Regions from separate parts of the Streptomyces sp. NPDC050738 genome, predicted to be linked through region 2. Evidence: riboswitches for the same ligand, from Rfam matches in the RefSeq annotation. Region 2 holds a riboswitch; each other region holds the start of a gene.

Region 1 (5,510 bases), on a different contig from region 2:
CAACGGGTGACCCCAGAAGAATCCGCCGCCCCCGGCCGCATCGTCCTCCTCACCACCAGCCACAGAGTCGCCCCCGGCCTCCTCTCCTGGCCGGCCTGGCAGACCCTGCAAGAAGCCGACCGCGTGCTCTGCGCAGATACAGCGCACCCCCACCTCCCCTACCTCCGCGAGGCAGGCATCGAGGTCGAGCACACGGCACCGGACGCCCAGGACCTGGTGGACGACTGCGCCGGCGGCCGGACCCTGGTGGTCATCCCCACCGGCGGCGGCGAGGGCGACCAGCGCCTCACCGACTCCCTGGCCCGCCTCGCCGGCAGCGGCCGCGTACAGATGCCCGCCCTGGAACTGCTCCCCGCCTCCTACGACCTCCCCGGCGCCCGCCTCCTCGACCTCGTCCAGGTGATGGACCGGATCCGCCGCGAGTGCCCCTGGTCCTCGCAGCAGACCCACAAGGGCCTCGCCAAGTACGGCATCGAGGAGGCGTACGAACTCGTCGAGGCCATCGAGGACGGCGACCGCACCGAGCTCCGCGAGGAACTGGGCGACGTACTCCTCCAGGTCGTCTTCCACGCGCGCATCGCCCAGGAGGACCCCGAGGAGCCCTTCTCCATCGACGACGTCGCGGCGACGATCGTGGAGAAGCTGATCCACCGCCACCCCCACGTCTTCGGCGACGAGACGGCCGAGACCCCCGAGGACGTCAAGGCCCACTGGCTGCGCACCAAGGCCATCGAGAAGCAGCGCGACTCGGTGACCGAGGGCGTCCCGCTCGGCCAGCCCGCCCTCGCGCTCGCGGCCAAGCTGACATCCCGCGTACGTACGGCAGCCCTCGACGTCCCCCTCCCCACGGGCACCGGCGTCGGCTACCAACTCCTCGCCCTGGCCGCCGAGGCCGAGGCGCAGGGCACGGACCCCGAGGCCGCCCTGCGCGCGGCGGCCCGCGCCTACCGGGACGCGATCCTCGCGGCAGAGGGTGTGGAGCGGTGACCGCGGCGCCCCAACCCGAGCTGTTCACCTGGGAGTTCGCGACCGACCCGTACCCCGCGTACGCCTGGCTGCGCGAGAACTCCCCGGTCCACCGGACCACACTCCCCAGCGGTGTGGAGGCCTGGCTGGTCACCCGGTACGCGGACGCCCGCGAAGCCCTGGCCGACCAGCGGCTCTCCAAGAACCCCGCGCACCACGCCGAGCAGGACCACGCCAAGGGCAGGACGGGCATCCCCGGCGAGCGCAAGGCCGAGCTGATGACGCATCTGCTCAACATCGACCCGCCGGACCACACCCGGCTGCGCCGCCTGGTCTCCAAGGCCTTCACCCCGCGCACGGTGGCGGAGTTCGCCCCGCGCGTGCAGGAGCTGACGGACCGCCTCATCGACAACTTCGCGCAGAAGGGGGAGGCGGACCTCATCCATGACTTCGCCTTCCCGCTCCCCATCTACGCGATCTGCGACCTGCTGGGCGTCCCGCGCGAGGACCAGGACGACTTCCGCGACTGGGCCGGGATGATGATCCGGCACGGCGGCGGCCCGCGCGGGGGAGTGGCCCGCTCGGTCAAGAAGATGCGCAACTACCTCGCCGAACTCATCCACCGCAAACGCGAGAACCCCGGCGACGACCTGATCTCCCACCTCATCAGCGCCTCGGACCACGGCGAGCACCTCAGCGAGAACGAGGCCGCCGCGATGGCCTTCATCCTTCTCTTCGCCGGCTTCGAAACCACCGTCAACCTCATCGGCAACGGCGTCCACTCCCTCCTCCAGAACCCCACCCAGCGCGAGCGCCTCCAGTCCTCGCTGGCGGCGGGAGAGACCGAGCTGCTGGCCACCGGAGTCGAGGAACTGCTGCGCTACGACGGCCCGGTCGAGCTCGCCACCTGGCGCTTCGCCACCGAAGCGCTGACGCTGGGCGGCCAGGACATCGCCGAGGGCGACCCCGTGCTCGTCGTCCTCGCGGCCGCCGACCGCGACCCGGAGCGCTTCACCGCGCCCGACACCCTCGATCTCTCCCGAAGTGACAACCAGCACCTCGGATACGGCCACGGAATCCACTACTGCCTCGGTGCGCCGCTCGCCCGCCTGGAGGGCAGGACGGCCCTCGCCACGCTCCTCACTCGCCTCCCTGACCTGCGACTTGCGGGAGATCCTGCCGATTTGCGCTGGCGCGGCGGGCTCATCATGCGTGGACTGCGCACGCTTCCGGTGGAGTTCACGGCCGAACAGAACTGACGCTCCGTCAAGACTGTGACTTTCACGTGATCTGCGCTGCATCGACTTGTGACCCGCGTTCGATTCCGGCTAGGTTCGCCGTTCGACTCATCCGTCACACGGAAGGCCCTCGCATGAGCTCCGGGAACGGTCGGCATCGCCGCCCTCGTCAGGCTCCCGCTTTTGTCGTAGCGGCAGGAGTGACGGGTTCGGCCATCGCGATTCCGCTTCTCGCCGCAACGGGCGCCCACGCGGCGGACTCCAGCACCTGGGACCGGGTCGCACTCTGCGAGAGCGGCGGCATGTGGAGCGCCGACCTCGGCAACGGCTACTACGGCGGTCTGCAGTTCTCGCAGGAGAAGTGGGACACCTACGGCGGCTCGCAGTACGCGGCGCGCGCCGACCTCGCCAGCCGCGCCCAGCAGATCGCGGTGGCCCAGAAGGTCCTCGACGCGGAGGGCACCAAGCCCTGGGCGAGCTGCGCGGAGATCTCCGGCCTGGCGAACGCGGCCGAGGCCGGTGCGACTCCGTCGGTCGACCCCGGCGCCACGAACACCGCGACACCCGCGCCGACGGATTCGGCGACGCCGGCCCCCTCGGACACGGAGACGTCGACTCCGTCCGCAACCCCCTCGCAGTCCGCGAAGCCCGACGCCACGGCCACGCCCGCACCCTCCGCGAGCGCGGACGCGGACAAGGGCGCGGACCAGGGCAAGGGGCAGGGCCAGGGCAAGCACCGCGGCGGAACGGACGCGTCGGACACCTCCGACACGTCGGGCACGGGCCGCGACACCGGCCGCCACGCCTCCCGCGGTGACGCCACGGATCGCTCCGAAGCCGCCGCAGGCGACTACACGGTCCGCACCGGCGACAACCTCTGGGCCATTGCGGACGCACACGACATCAAGGGCGGCTGGCCGGCGCTCTACGCGGCCAACGAGAAGACCGTCGGCTCGGATCCGGACCTCATCGTTCCTGGTCAGAGCCTCGATTTGGGCTGAAAAGCGGGGCAGTTGGGGCGCTAATGTCCCAATTTGAGCAACTGAGACAAGGGTCTCTTCACCCTCCGCTCATGCCCGGTTCGTTCCGTACGTCCAACCCGTCGCCCACCTGCACACATGTGGTCTTCCTGTGTGCAAGCAGCGGCTTTTCGCCCCGATGTTCGTCTTTGAACATCGGGGCGACCTGTGTTTACGGTTCAGGCCGCTCGTCAAAGCGAGCACCAGCGACCGTCACGCCGAATCCTGCCGTCGGTCGCTCGGGATACTCGACGCGTAAAGCGCCGTAGGCAGGAGCGGGGGACCCAGGTAAGTGCCGGGAGACCGGCTTGGGGTTAAGCCGAGCGCTAGGACGCTCGGCCGGGCAACTCATTGGCCCGAACCCGACAGCTCACCTCGTAGGCGTCGGTGAGGAGATTCCGCATGCTGTTTTCCAGCAAGTCCAAGCACCGCCGCCCCTCGAAGGCCGTTCGCTACACCATGCTCGCCGGCATCACCGGTGCCGCTGTGGCCGCGCCTCTGATCGGCGCCACCTCGGCCTCCGCCGCCTCCGTCTCCACCTGGGACGCTGTCGCCCAGTGCGAGTCCGGCGGCGACTGGTCGATCAACACGGGCAACGGTTACTACGGTGGCCTGCAGTTCTCCGACTCCAGCTGGGCCGCCGCCGGCGGTACGCAGTACGCCCAGCACGCCAACGAGGCGACCAAGGACCAGCAGATCGCCACGGCCGAGAAGCTGCTCGACATGCAGGGCCCGGGTGCCTGGGCCTGCGCCGGCGCCGGCAACCTGAGCAACGACGGTGTCGACCCGGGCGTCAGCACCGACTCCGGCAACTCGGCGTCGAGCGACTCGTCCTCCAGCGACTCGTCCTCGTCCTCGTCCGACAACTCGTACTCCGCGGACTCCAGCTCCTCCTCGGACAGCTCGTCCTCGGACGACTCGGCCCAGGCCCCCGCCGCGGAGACCCCCGCGCCGAAGGCGTCCTCCTCGTCCTCGTACGAGAAGGGCGACGGCGAGTACAAGGTCAAGACCGGCGACACCCTCAGCAAGATCGCCGAGTCGCACGACACGACCTGGCAGAAGCTGTTCAAGGCCAACGGCGACATCGTCAAGAACGCCGACCTGATCTACCCGGGCCAGCAGCTGCACCTCAGCTGATAGCTGAACCAGCCGGAGCCGATCCAGGCTCCCCCCAGGGCACCCCGGCCCGGCGCGACATCCCCCGTTCGCGCCGGGCCGGGGTTTTCAGCTATTACCGGGCAGTAACTTTCAGGTCCTTCGCCCTGCAATACTCGACTTTGGGCCCTTTTTCGTCCCAGGGGCCGGTCGCACGGCTGGCCGAACCCCGCCAGCCGGTTAGGCTCTTGTCGCAAGGCCAAAGCGACCCTGCACCCCATAGCGTCACATCCCATAAGGAGATGCTCGTGCCGTCCATCGACGTCGTCGTAGCCCGGGAAATCCTGGACTCCCGAGGCAACCCCACGGTCGAGGTCGAGGTCGGCCTCGACGACGGCAGCACGGGTCGTGCTGCTGTTCCGTCTGGTGCCTCCACCGGTGCTTTCGAGGCCATTGAGCTCCGTGACGGTGACCCCAACCGTTACCAGGGCAAGGGTGTCGAGAAGGCCGTCCTCGCCGTCATCGAGCAGATCGGCCCGGAGCTCGTCGGTTACGACGCCACCGAGCAGCGCCTGATCGACCAGGCGATGTTCGACCTCGACGCCACGGAGAACAAGGGTTCCCTCGGCGCGAACGCCATCCTCGGCGTCTCGCTCGCCGTGGCCCACGCCGCCTCCGAGGCCTCCGACCTGCCGCTGTTCCGCTACCTCGGTGGCCCGAACGCGCACCTGCTGCCCGTCCCGATGATGAACATCCTCAACGGTGGGTCGCACGCCGACTCCAACGTCGACATCCAGGAGTTCATGATCGCCCCGATCGGCGCGGAGTCCTTCTCCGAAGCCCTTCGCTGGGGTGCGGAGATCTACCACACGCTGAAGAAGGTCCTGAAGACCAAGGGTCTCTCGACCGGTCTCGGCGACGAGGGCGGCTTCGCCCCGAACCTCGAGTCCAACCGCGCCGCCCTGGACCTCATCATCGAGGCCATCAAGGAGGCCGGTTACGTCCCCGGCAAGGACGTCGGTCTGGCGCTCGACGTCGCCGCGTCCGAGTTCTACAAGGACGGCAAGTACGAGTTCGAGGGCAAGTCCCGCTCGGCCGCCGAGATGACCGAGTACTACGAGGAGCTCGTCTCCGCGTACCCGATGGTCTCCATCGAGGACCCGCTGTACGAGGACGACTGGGCGGGCTGGAA
Region 2 (5,510 bases):
GAGGGCGACATCGGTGTCCGGGTCGTCGTACCAGTACTGGAGGAAGTCGTTGCCGGAGACGTCCGCGCGGTTGCCGGAGGAGATGAAGGTGGAGAGGCCCGCGCCCCGGCGGTGGAGTCCGGACAGCAGTGCGATGCCGATCGCACCCGACTGGGCGAAGAGGCCGATGCGGCCGGGCGCAGGGGACTCGGGGGCCAGGGAGGCGTTGAGGTGGACCGCGTCGGAGGTGTTGATCAGGCCGAAGGCGTTCGGGCCGATGATGCGCATCCCGTACGAACGGGCCTGGCGCACCAGTTCGCGCTGTCGCTCCCGCCCTTCGGCGCCGCTCTCCGCGTAACCGGCGGAGAGGACGACCAGCCCCTGGACGCCGCTCTCGCCGCAGTCGGCGACGGCTTCGGGGACCCGGTCGGCGGGGACGGCGATGACCGCCAGGTCGACCGGCTCGCCGATGGCCGCGACCGAGCGGTGGGCGGGGACGCCGTCGATCTCGGTGGGTTCGGCGGGGAAGGCCTTGTTCACGGCGTACGTGAGGCCGGTGAAGCCGGAGGCGAGCAGATTGCGCAGGACGGTGCGGCCCACTCCCCCGGGTGCGCGGCCCGTGCCGACGACCGCGACCGAGCGGGGGGCGAGCAGGCGCTGCACCGAGCGGGCCTCGGCCCGCTGCTCGCGCGCCCGCTGGACGGCGAGGGAGGCGGCGGTGGGCTCCAGGTCGAGGGTCAGGTGGACCGAGCCGTCCTCGAAGCTGCGCCGCTGTTCGTAGCCGGCGTCCGTGAACACCTTGATCATTTTGTTGTTGGCGGGCAGCACCTCGGCGATGAAGCGGTGTACGTCGCGCTCGCGGGCGACGGCCGCGATGTGCTCCAGGAGGGCCGAGGCGACGCCCCGTCCCTGGTGCGCGTCCTGGACGAGGAAGGCGACCTCGGCCTCGCCCTCGCCGATGCGGTCGTAGCGGACGGTGGCGATGAACTCTCCGCCGATGGTGACGGCCAGACCCACCCGGTCGACGTAGTCGTGGTGGGTGAAGCGGTGGACGTCCTTGTCGGACAGCCGCGGGTAGGGCGCGAAGAAGCGGTAGTACTTCGACTCGTCCGAGACCTGTTCGTAGAAGCTGACCAGCCGCTCGGCGTCGTCGGGGGCGATCGGCCTGATCCGTGCCGTGCCGCCGTCGCGCAGCACGACATCGGCTTCCCAGTGCGCCGGGTACGCCAGGTCCGGGTTCATGGGGAGAGCCTACGGGGCACCTACGGGTCGCGGAGGAGTCCGGGCCGGGGCAGGCTGGGGCTCAGCATCCCGTACCCCGTGGTTGAATGGTCTAGACAACAGTCAGAGAACTTGAAGGGCAACACCATGGCTGAGCGCCGCGTAAATGTCGGTTGGGCCGAGGGTCTGCACGCCCGCCCCGCCTCCATCTTCGTCCGTGCCACCACGGCCACCGGCGTCCCCGTGACGATCGCCAAGGCCGGTGGCAACCCCGTCAACGCCGCCTCGATGCTCGCCGTGCTGGGCCTCGGCGCGCAGGGCAACGAGGAGATCGTGCTCGCTTCGGACGCCGAGGGCGCGGACGCCGCTCTCGACCGTCTGGCGAAGCTGGTCGCCGAGGGTCTCGAGGAGCTCCCCGAGACCGTCTGAATTTCGCACACCGAAACCGCTCCACCAGAATTCCGGTGGAGCGGTTTCGGCATTTTCCGAACCTATTCAGGGCAGCAGAAAGGAGAGGCACTGAATTGCCTCTTCTTTGTATACGGCGCGACTGTTAATGCGAACCGCCCGCGGTGTTTACGGCATGTTGCGAAGTCCTCACATGATGCGCGGCGGCACGGCGCAGCCGGTGCGCTCCGCTCACCCGTTCCGAATGCAGCACGGTCAGCGCCCTCGCCCGTTCCGCGTCGCCGCGTGCCACGGCGTCGACGATCGCACCGTGCTCGGCCCAGGATTCGACCGGCCTGACGGGCTGCTCGACGGCGTACATCCAGGCGATCTTGTGCCGCAACTGGGTCAGCAGCGCCGTCAGCGGCGGACTGCCCGCGGACTGCGCGAGCGTCTCGTGGAACCAGCCGCCGAGTGAGCGCAAGTCCTCGCCCTGCCCCCGCCTGGCCCGCTCCTGCCCCAGCCTGACCAGGCCGCGCAGGACTTTGAGGTGCGCTTCGGTACGCCGCTGAGCAGCGCGGGCCGCGCCCATCGGCTCCAGCAGCAGCCGCATCTCGAGCAGGTCGGCGGCCTCCTGCTCGGTGGGCTCGGCGACACAGGCACCGGCATGGCGGCGGGTGGTCACGAAGCCCTCGGACTCCAGGGTCCGCAGCGCTTCGCGCACCGGGACGCGCGAGACGCCGTACCGGCGGGCCAGTACCTCCTCGGTGAGCCGACTGCCGCGCTCGAAGACACCGGAGACGATGTCGTCACGGATTGCCGTGCATACCGAGTGCGCTGGAATGCGCATCACCGAACCTCCGCCTTAATCCCCGCGAAACGCGGTCGATCGACGCCTGTTCGGCGACTCTATTGCAGCGGAGGTAAATTTCCGATGGCAGCCGGTTAATCATGGATATCTTTTGGCCACAGCACCATACGCAGAAGGCCCCGGCGCGGATGCGCCGGGGCCTTCTGGTGGAGCGGATGTCAGACGTTCACACCGTGCGAGCGCAGGTACGCGACCGGGTCGATGTCCGAGCCGTACTCGGGGCTCGTGCGGGCCTCGAAGTGGAGGTGCGGGCCCGTGACGTTGCCGGTGGCACCGGAGAGGCCGATCTGCTGGCCGGAGGTGACGGTCGAGCCGACGGAGACGCCGAGGGACGAGAGGTGGCCGTACTGCGTGTACGTGCCGTCGTTCATCTTGATGACGATGTTGTTGCCGTACGCGCCGCCCCAGCCGGCCTCGACGACGGTGCCCGCGCCGACGGCGTGGACCGACGTGCCGGACGCGGCGTGGAAGTCGATGCCGGTGTGGCTGCCGGAGGACCAGAGGCTGCCGCCGGTCTTGTAGCCGGTGGAGACGTAGGAGCCCGATATCGGCGCCACGTAGGCGTTCAGGCGCTTGCGCTCGGCCTCGCGGGCGGCGCGCTCCTTGGCCTCGCGCTCCTGCTTGGCCTTGGCCTCGGCCTTCGCCTTGGCGGCCGCGGCGGCCTTGGCCTTGGCTTCCGCCTTGGCCTTCGCTTCGGCCTTCGCCTTCGCGGCGGCCTTGGCCGTGGCGGCCTCGTGCTTCTGCGCGGCCGCCTGGGCGTCGATGTGCGCGGCGAGCGAGTCGCCGATGACGATGGTCTGGCTGAGAGCGGCGGTGTCCGCGGCGGGGGCCGCTGCTTCGGCGGCGATGGCCGGGGCGGCCAGGCCTCCTACGACGCCGGTCGTGGCGAGGGCGGCGGCACCGGCGAAGGTCGCGGTCTTGCGCGTCAGACGGTTCGGGGCACGGTGCTTACCGGTAGGGCGGGCGAACGCCATGAAGGGGTTGGTCCTTTCCTTCCTTCTCGCCTACCGGGTTAGCTGACGGGTTCGGAGCAGGAAGGTCTCCTACAGGCTTGCGCCTGATTCACCCCAGGGACTGATGTGGGTCCCCGGCTCCCCAGGCTCGCGCCAGACGGGGACTCGGCGATCACTGTCCGGGGCCGCGGACGCGGCTATAAGTACGACGAACAGCGGGACCGACGGTAAGCGGTCCGCGTTCCCGGGACCAAACAGACAGCCCCTTTTGTAGCGCACGCCACAGGACATCAAGGCAACCTCTCCAATAAAACGGACATAAGGGAGAACCCCGGCGGCCGAATGGCCGCCGGGGTCCCCTTTGTTGCTGTTTGTCGATCAGCCCGTGACGACGGTCACTTCACCGATCCCCAGCGCCCTGACCGGCTCCGCGATCTTCTCCGCATCTCCGACCAGCACCGTGACGAGACGGTCCGCGGGGAAGGCACTGACGACCGCGGCCGTGGCCTCGACCGTCCCGGTCTCGGCGAGGCGCGCGTACAGCTGCGCCTGGAAGTCGTCCGGGAGGTGCTGCTCGACCTGGTCGGCGAGCGTGCCCGCGACCGCCGCGGCCGTCTCGAACTTCAGCGGGGCGACACCCACCAGGTTCTGTACGGCGGTCTCGCGCTCGGCGTCGGTGAGCCCCTCGGCGGCGAGCGTGCGCAGCACCTTCCACAGGTCGTCCAGCGCGGGCCCGGTGGACTCGGTGTCCACCGAGCCGCTGATGGCGAGCATCGCGGCACCGGTGCCCTCGGCAGTGGAGCGCAGCACCTGGCCGAAGGCCCGTACGCCGTAGGTGTAGCCCTTCTCCTCACGCAGGACGCGGTCCAGACGGGAGGTGAGGGTGCCGCCGAGGCAGTACGTACCGAGCAACTGGGCGGGCCAGACCCGATCATGGCGGTCCGCACCGATCCGGCCGATGATCAGCTGGGTCTGCACGGAGCCGGGACGGTCCACGATGATCACGCGGCCCGTGTCGTCCGCGGTGATCGGCGGGGCCGGGCGGGGGGCCGCGGTGTTGCCCGTCCAGTCGCCGAGGGTCTCGGCGAGCAGCGCGTCCAGGTCGACGCCCGTGAGGTCGCCGACGACCACGGCGGTGGCCGTGGCGGGGCGCACATGCGCGTCGTAGAAGGCGCGGACGCCTGTGGCGTCGATGCGCGCCACCGTCTCCTCGGTGCCCCGGCGGGGGCGCGAGATGCGCAGGGAGGCCGGGAAGAGCTCCTTGGAGAGCTGCTTGGCGGCCCGGTAGCCCGGGTTGGCGTGCTCGTGCGGGATCTCGTCGAGACGGTTGCGGACCAGCCTGCTGATCTCGCCGTCGGTGAAGGCCGGTGCGCGCAGTGCCTCGGCGAGCAGGCCGAGCGCCTTGGGCAGCCGCGATACGGGGACCTCGAGGGAGACCCGGACGCCCGGGTGGTCGGCGTGCGCGTCCATGTTGGCGCCGCAGCGCTCCAGTTCGGCCGCGAACTCCTCGGCGGTGTGCTTGTCGGTGCCCTCGTTGAAGGCGCGCGACATGATCGTGGCGATCCCGTCGAGGCCCTCCGGCTCGGCGTCCAGGGGGGCGTCGAGGTTGATCTCGACGGCCACCACCTGCTGGCCGGGGCGGTGGCAGCGCAGCACGGTCAGACCGTTGGGCAGCGTGGAGCGGCCGGGAGCCGGGAAGGCCCAGGGTGTGGGCGTGCCCGGCTGGGGCTGCGGGTGGTACGTCATGCTCACGGCAGCGGTGTCGGTGGTCTCCGTCACTGGTCCGCCCCCTCTTCTTCGGCTTCTTCCGCCGCGTCTGCGGACTCGTCGGGCACTTCGGAGCTGATCGGCTCGTACACGAGGACTGCGCGGTTGTCGGGGCGCAGAAGCGCCTTGGCGACCGCCTGCACCTCCTCGGCCGTGATGTCCAGGACCCGGTGGACGGCGGTCAGCGCGAGCTGCGGGTCGCCGAACAGGACGGCGTACCGGCACAGTTGGTCGGCGCGTTGCGCCACGGTGCCGAGCCGGTCCAGCCACTCGCGCTCCAACTGGGCCTGGGCGCGCTCCATCTCCTCGGCCGTGGGACCCCGCTCGGCGAA
Region 3 (5,510 bases), on a different contig from region 2:
ACGCCTCGTCGACCCGGCGCAGCGCCTGCGGGAAGCTGATCTTCTCCCGCAGCCCGAGCGCGTCGATCATCGCCTCGGCGCGCTCGCCGATCCCGCGCTTGGGTACGTTCAGGATGCGGCGCAGCGGGACGGTGTCCTCGGGATTGGAGAGGACCCGGAGGTACGCCAGGATGTCCCTGACCTCCTTGCGCTCGTAGAAGCGCACCCCGCCGACGACCTTGTACGGGAGCCCGACCCGGATGAAGATCTCTTCGAAGACACGGGACTGGGCGTTCGTACGGTAGAAGACGGCGACGTCCGATGCCTTCGCGTCGCCCGCGTCCGTGAGCCGGTCGATCTCCTCGGCGATGAACTGCGCCTCGTCGTGCTCGGTGTCCGCGACATAGCCGACGATCTTCGCGCCCTCGCCCGCGTCGGTCCACAGGTTCTTGGGGCGGCGGCTCTCGTTGCGCTCGATGACGGCGTTGGCGGCGGAGAGGATCGTCTGCGTGGAGCGGTAGTTCTGCTCCAGGAGGATCGTCGTCGCGTCGGGGTAGTCCTCTTCGAACTGCATGATGTTGCGGATCGTCGCGCCTCGGAAGGCGTAGATCGACTGGTCCGCGTCACCGACGACGCACAGCTCGGCGGGGGCGGGGCCCGACCCCACCAGCTCCTTGACCAGCGTGTACTGGGCGTGGTTGGTGTCCTGGTACTCGTCGACCAGGACGTGGCGGAAGCGCAGCCGGTAGTGCTCGGCGACGTCCGGGAACGCCTGGAGCAGGTGCACCGTGGTCATGATGATGTCGTCGAAGTCGAGGGCGTTCGCCTCGCGGAGGCGCCCCTGGTACATCGCGTACGCCTCGGCGAGGGTCTTCTCGAAGCCGTCGGCGGCCGTCGAGGCGAAGGTCTCCTCGTCGATGAGCTCGTTCTTGAGGTTGGAGATCTTGGCGCTGAAGGCCTTGGGCGGGAACTTCTTGGGGTCCAGGTCCAGATCCCGGCAGACCAGGGCCATGAGCCGCTTGGAGTCCGCGGCGTCGTAGATCGAGAACGACGACGTGAAGCCGAGCTTCTTCGACTCGCGGCGCAGGATGCGGACGCACGCGCTGTGGAAGGTCAGGACCCACATGGCGTGGGCGCGCGGGCCCACCAGATTCTCGACGCGCTCCTTCATCTCGCCCGCGGCCTTGTTGGTGAAGGTGATCGCGAGGATCTGGCCGGGGTGGACGCCGCGGGCGCCCAGGAGGTGCCCGATGCGGTGGGTGAGCACCCGGGTCTTGCCGGAACCCGCGCCGGCCACGATGAGCAGCGGGGACCCGGAGTGCACGACCGCCGCGCGCTGCTCGGCGTTCAGGCCGTCGAGGAGCGCGGCGGGGTCCACGGCGGGGCGGGGGGCGCCGTCGCGGTAGTACGCGTCACGAGGCGGCCCGTCGAAGGCGCCGCCGAAGAGGTCGGCGGGGACCTCCTCGGGGGCGTGGTCCTCGGGGGGCGGAGGCGCGTCCTCGGTGGGCTGGAGGTTCGCCAGGAAGCTGTCGTCAAAGAGGCTGCTCATCGTCCACCGAGTCTAGGCCGGACCAGTGACACTCCGGGTCGGTATCCCCGGCCCCCGCTCCTGTAGCGGCCGGAGACCGCTTTCGGGAGGTCCGTCCCGCAGGTCACGAAAATGTATCGGGCATATCGAACATCAGGCTTCCCACCCGCCACAGGAGGCCGCTACCGTGCTCGCTCAGGTGGCCGTACCCCCACCGGCGAACCGCGCCGGAGCGCGCCGCCGCGCCGAGTCCGCTCTGCCGCACGACCTGCGTCGTACGGCAGTTGGAGCCGGGGACCCACCAAGCACCACCGGGGTGAATCGGTCCGTACCCCCAAAGGACCGTAGGGCGCCTTCCGAAGCCCGAACCCGACAGCTAACCCGGTAGGCGGTCCACGGAAGGAACACGCCTGCCTTGGCAGACCACCGCAAGCCGCGTACCCGAATACGCGCAGCCGTACCCGCCGTATCGCTCACGACCGCGGCACTCGCCTCCGTCTCGCTGCTCACGCAGAGCGCGCAGGCCGCGCCCGCGCAGCCGAAGCCGAGCATCGAGGACGTACAGAAGAAGGTCGACGACCTCTACCGGCAGGCCGGCACCGAGACGCAGAAGTACGACCGCGCCAAGGAGTCCACCGCTCTGCAGCGCAAGAAGGTCGACAAGCTCCTCGACGCCGTGGCCGCACGCACCGACCAGCTCAACAAGTCGCGGCGCGAGCTGGGGCAGTACGCGGCAGCGCAGTACCGGGGCGGCCCGCTCGCCACCACCGCGAACCTGCTGCTCGCCGACGACCCGCAGTCGTACTTCGACCAGAACCAGGCCATGAAGCAGCTGTCCGCGCAGCAGACGCACGCGGTCGACGACTTCGAGACGCAGCAGAAGGCGGCGGCGAAGCAGCGCGCCGAGGCGACCACGCAGCTGGAGACGCTCACCACCGCGCAGGCGGATCTGAAGGCCACCAAGGGGCAGGTGCAGTCGAAGCTCGCCGAGACGCGGGAGCTGCTGTCGAAGCTGACGGCGGAGGAGAAGGCACGGCTGGCGGCGCTGGAGAAGGCGCGGCAGAAGGCGGCCGCGAAGAAGGCGGCGGAGCTGGCGGCCAAGCAGGCGGCGGCGGAGAAGGCCGCGAAGGAGGCGGCGGCGAAGGAGGCGGCGTCAGGCGGCGGCTCCGGCAGCGCCTCGGGTTCGTCGTCCTCGGGTTCGTACGCGGCCAAGGCCGCCAAGGTCCTCGACTTCGCCCGCGACCAGATGGGCAAGCCGTACGTCTGGGGCGCGACGGGCCCCAGCTCCTACGACTGCTCGGGCCTCACCCAGGCCGCCTGGAAGGCCGCCGGCATCGACCTCCCGCGCACCACCTGGGACCAGGTGAAGGTCGGCAAGCGCATCGCGACGGCCGATCTCCAACCCGGTGACCTGGTCTTCTTCTACGACGACATCAGCCATGTCGGGATCTACATCGGCGGCGGCAAGATGATCCACGCACCGCACACCGGCGCGAATGTCCGCGAGGAGTCGATCTACTACATGCCGATCTACGGCTCGGTGCGCCCGGCCTGACTCACGCCGGGCTCACCTCAGCCTCACGTCCACAGCACCGCGATGAAGATGTTGGCCACGGTCAGGCCGCCGACCGCACCGAACAGCGCCTTCTCGACCTTCTCCTCGTCACGCTTGACGTAGACCAGGCCGAGAATCACGATCAGGACCGCCAGCTTGATGCCGATCTTGACGTTGTTGACCGTGTGGTCGTCGGCCTGGTTGAGGCCGACCAGCGCGACCCCCGTGACCAGCATCGTCAGCGCCCCGTGCAGCATCGCGGGCACGAAGCGCGCCGTGCCCGCGCCCATCGCCTTCATCTGGGTCAGGAAACCACCGAGCAGCGAGGCGATGCCGATGATGTGCAGGCCCACGAAGACATTGATCAGTACGTCCATGGGCCAGACCCTAGCCACCCCTTGACACCATCTTTCACTCAGGTCGTGCGCATTCACCGGTCACAGCCGCTCACTCCATGACCAAAATGAACCACTTCAAGGCAAACCAGCGCTTTCGCGCAACCTCAGGTTTAGCGTCCTTCTCCAGGTGACCGGCTCCCCACCGCCGTCCCGTCCGATCCGCAGGAGAAGGGCCGGACGACTGTCGGTCACCACCGCCGAAAGAACCGGCGGCGGCCCGCTCCCCCTGTGCGGGCCGCCGCCGGACGCGCGTCACGGACGTGACGCGCGGATACGGACGTCATACGGAAGGACGTGACCCGCCCTCGTGGCCGCTCACCGAAAACCCAAGCAGCGCCCGCTCACCGGCCCCGCCGCCCGCACCGCGGCCACCCTCGCGATCGCCACCGTGGCATCGGCCACCGCCTTCGAAGGCACCGGGCACGCGGAGCCGAACCTCACCCCCGCTCAGGTCAAGGCGAAGGTCGACAAGCTGTACCAGGAGGCGGAGGTCGCCACCGAGGCGTACAACGGCGCCAAGCAGAAGACCCAGGCCACCCAGAAGGCCATCTCCGCGCTGCAGGACGAGGCCGCCCGCAAGACCGAGACCCTCAACGCCGCCCGGCGCCAGATCGGGCAGAGCGCGGCCGCCCAGTACCGCACCGGGGGCATCGACCCGACCGTGCAGGTGCTGCTCTCCTCGGACGCCTCGCAGTTCCTGGACCGGGCCGCGATGACCGACCAGCTGGGCGCGCGCCAGAGCGCCGATATCGATGACATTCGGCACCAGATCGGCCAGATCGACCAGTTGCGCACCACCGCCGACACGCGTTTCACCCAACTCCGCACCGACCAGGCGGACTTGAAGAAGCAGAAGACAGCGGTCCAGGCGAAGATCCGCGACGCGCAGGCACTCCTCGACCGGCTCAGCGCCCCCGAGCGCACGAGTTACGAGAGCGCTGCCGCCGCCCCCGCCTCGGCCGCCAGCCGGTCCGTGGCCCGCTCCTCGGCCGTGGCCCCCAACTCCCGTGCGGCGCAGGCGGTCTCCTTCGCGTACGGCGCCCTCGGCAGCCCCTACGTCTGGGGCGCGACGGGCCCGAACGCCTTCGACTGCTCAGGCCTCACCCAGGCCGCCTACCGCTCGGCCGGCCTCTCGCTCCCCCGCACCACCTACACCCAGATCAACGCCGGGCAGCGCGTCACCCAGTCCCAACTGGCCCCCGGTGACCTGGTGTTCTTCTACTCGGGCATCAGCCACGTGGGACTGTACGTGGGCGGCGGCCAGATGATCCACGCCCCGCACCCCGGCGCCCCCGTCCGCCTCGCGCCCATCGATCAGATGCCCTTCGCGGGTGCGGTCCGTCCCGGGTAGGACGCCAACTGCAGGGTCAGCCACCGGAACACACCGGGCACCTGCGCCCTCCACACCGAGGTCACATGCGCCCCCGCGACGCCGACCTGCACACTGGTGGGCGACTTGGCGGCCCGCTGCAGGGCCAGACCGTCCAGATACCCGTCGTGCTTGCGCCCCGTGACGAAAAGGGCGACGTGCGGCGGGATCTTGGCGTGCTTCAGGATCCACAGCGGATTGTTCACCTTGCGCAGCTGCGGGTCCTTGGCCGTGATGGAGTCCTTCTCGGCGGCCGGGTCGTTGTAGCCGGACAGGCCGACCGCCGCGCGGTACCGGTCGGGATGCGCCAGCGCCAGCTTCACCGCACAGTGCGCACCGGCCGAATACCCGGCCACCGCCCACCCCTTGGCCCCGGTCTGGGCCCGGAAGTTGTCGGTCACCATCTTCCGTACGTCCACACTCAGCCAGGAGTCGGCGTTGACGATGCCGGGCACATTGGCGCACCCGGCGTCCTGGCCCGACAGCACATTGGTCCTCGGCTGCACGAGGATGAACGGTGCGATGTCCCCCCGCTTCATCCGGGACGCCAGCTGCGTGTTCACATGCAGGGTCCCGAACCACGACTTGGGGGACCCCGGGTAGCCGCCGAGCAGTTCGACCACGGGGAACTTCCGGTTCCGGTAGGCCGGGTCGCTGTACTGCGGCGGCAGCCACACGTAC

The links. A riboswitch is a leader RNA that binds a small molecule or an ion and turns the genes downstream of it on or off. The one in region 2 is predicted to bind cyclic di-AMP.
Positions count from the first base shown of each region.
Region 1: another riboswitch for cyclic di-AMP. It lies ahead of AB0H78_RS24925 (transglycosylase family protein); the one in region 2 lies ahead of AB0H78_RS23565 (M23 family metallopeptidase).
Region 3: another riboswitch for cyclic di-AMP. It lies ahead of AB0H78_RS11295 (NlpC/P60 family protein); the one in region 2 lies ahead of AB0H78_RS23565 (M23 family metallopeptidase).

Region 1 covers NZ_JBFAHN010000010.1:121,846-127,355, reverse strand. Annotated here, with positions in the region: gene AB0H78_RS24940 (nucleoside triphosphate pyrophosphohydrolase) at 7-987, shown strand; gene AB0H78_RS24935 (cytochrome P450) at 984-2,225, shown strand; gene AB0H78_RS24930 (transglycosylase family protein) at 2,339-3,205, shown strand; cyclic di-AMP (ydaO/yuaA leader) riboswitch at 3,475-3,622, shown strand; gene AB0H78_RS24925 (transglycosylase family protein) at 3,626-4,360, shown strand; gene eno (phosphopyruvate hydratase) at 4,621-5,510, shown strand, end outside.
Region 2 covers NZ_JBFAHN010000009.1:134,275-139,784, reverse strand. Annotated here, with positions in the region: gene AB0H78_RS23580 (GNAT family N-acetyltransferase) at 1-1,221, opposite strand, end outside; gene AB0H78_RS23575 (HPr family phosphocarrier protein) at 1,348-1,629, shown strand; gene AB0H78_RS23570 (GntR family transcriptional regulator) at 1,754-2,437, opposite strand; gene AB0H78_RS23565 (M23 family metallopeptidase) at 2,617-3,432, opposite strand; cyclic di-AMP (ydaO/yuaA leader) riboswitch at 3,445-3,592, opposite strand; gene AB0H78_RS23560 (pitrilysin family protein) at 3,790-5,157, opposite strand; gene AB0H78_RS23555 (pitrilysin family protein) at 5,187-5,510, opposite strand, start outside.
Region 3 covers NZ_JBFAHN010000003.1:669,598-675,107, forward strand. Annotated here, with positions in the region: gene pcrA (DNA helicase PcrA) at 1-1,528, opposite strand, end outside; cyclic di-AMP (ydaO/yuaA leader) riboswitch at 1,769-1,914, shown strand; gene AB0H78_RS11295 (NlpC/P60 family protein) at 1,923-3,062, shown strand; gene AB0H78_RS11300 (hypothetical protein) at 3,086-3,439, opposite strand; gene AB0H78_RS11305 (NlpC/P60 family protein) at 3,768-4,811, shown strand; gene AB0H78_RS11310 (alpha/beta hydrolase-fold protein) at 4,775-5,510, opposite strand, start outside.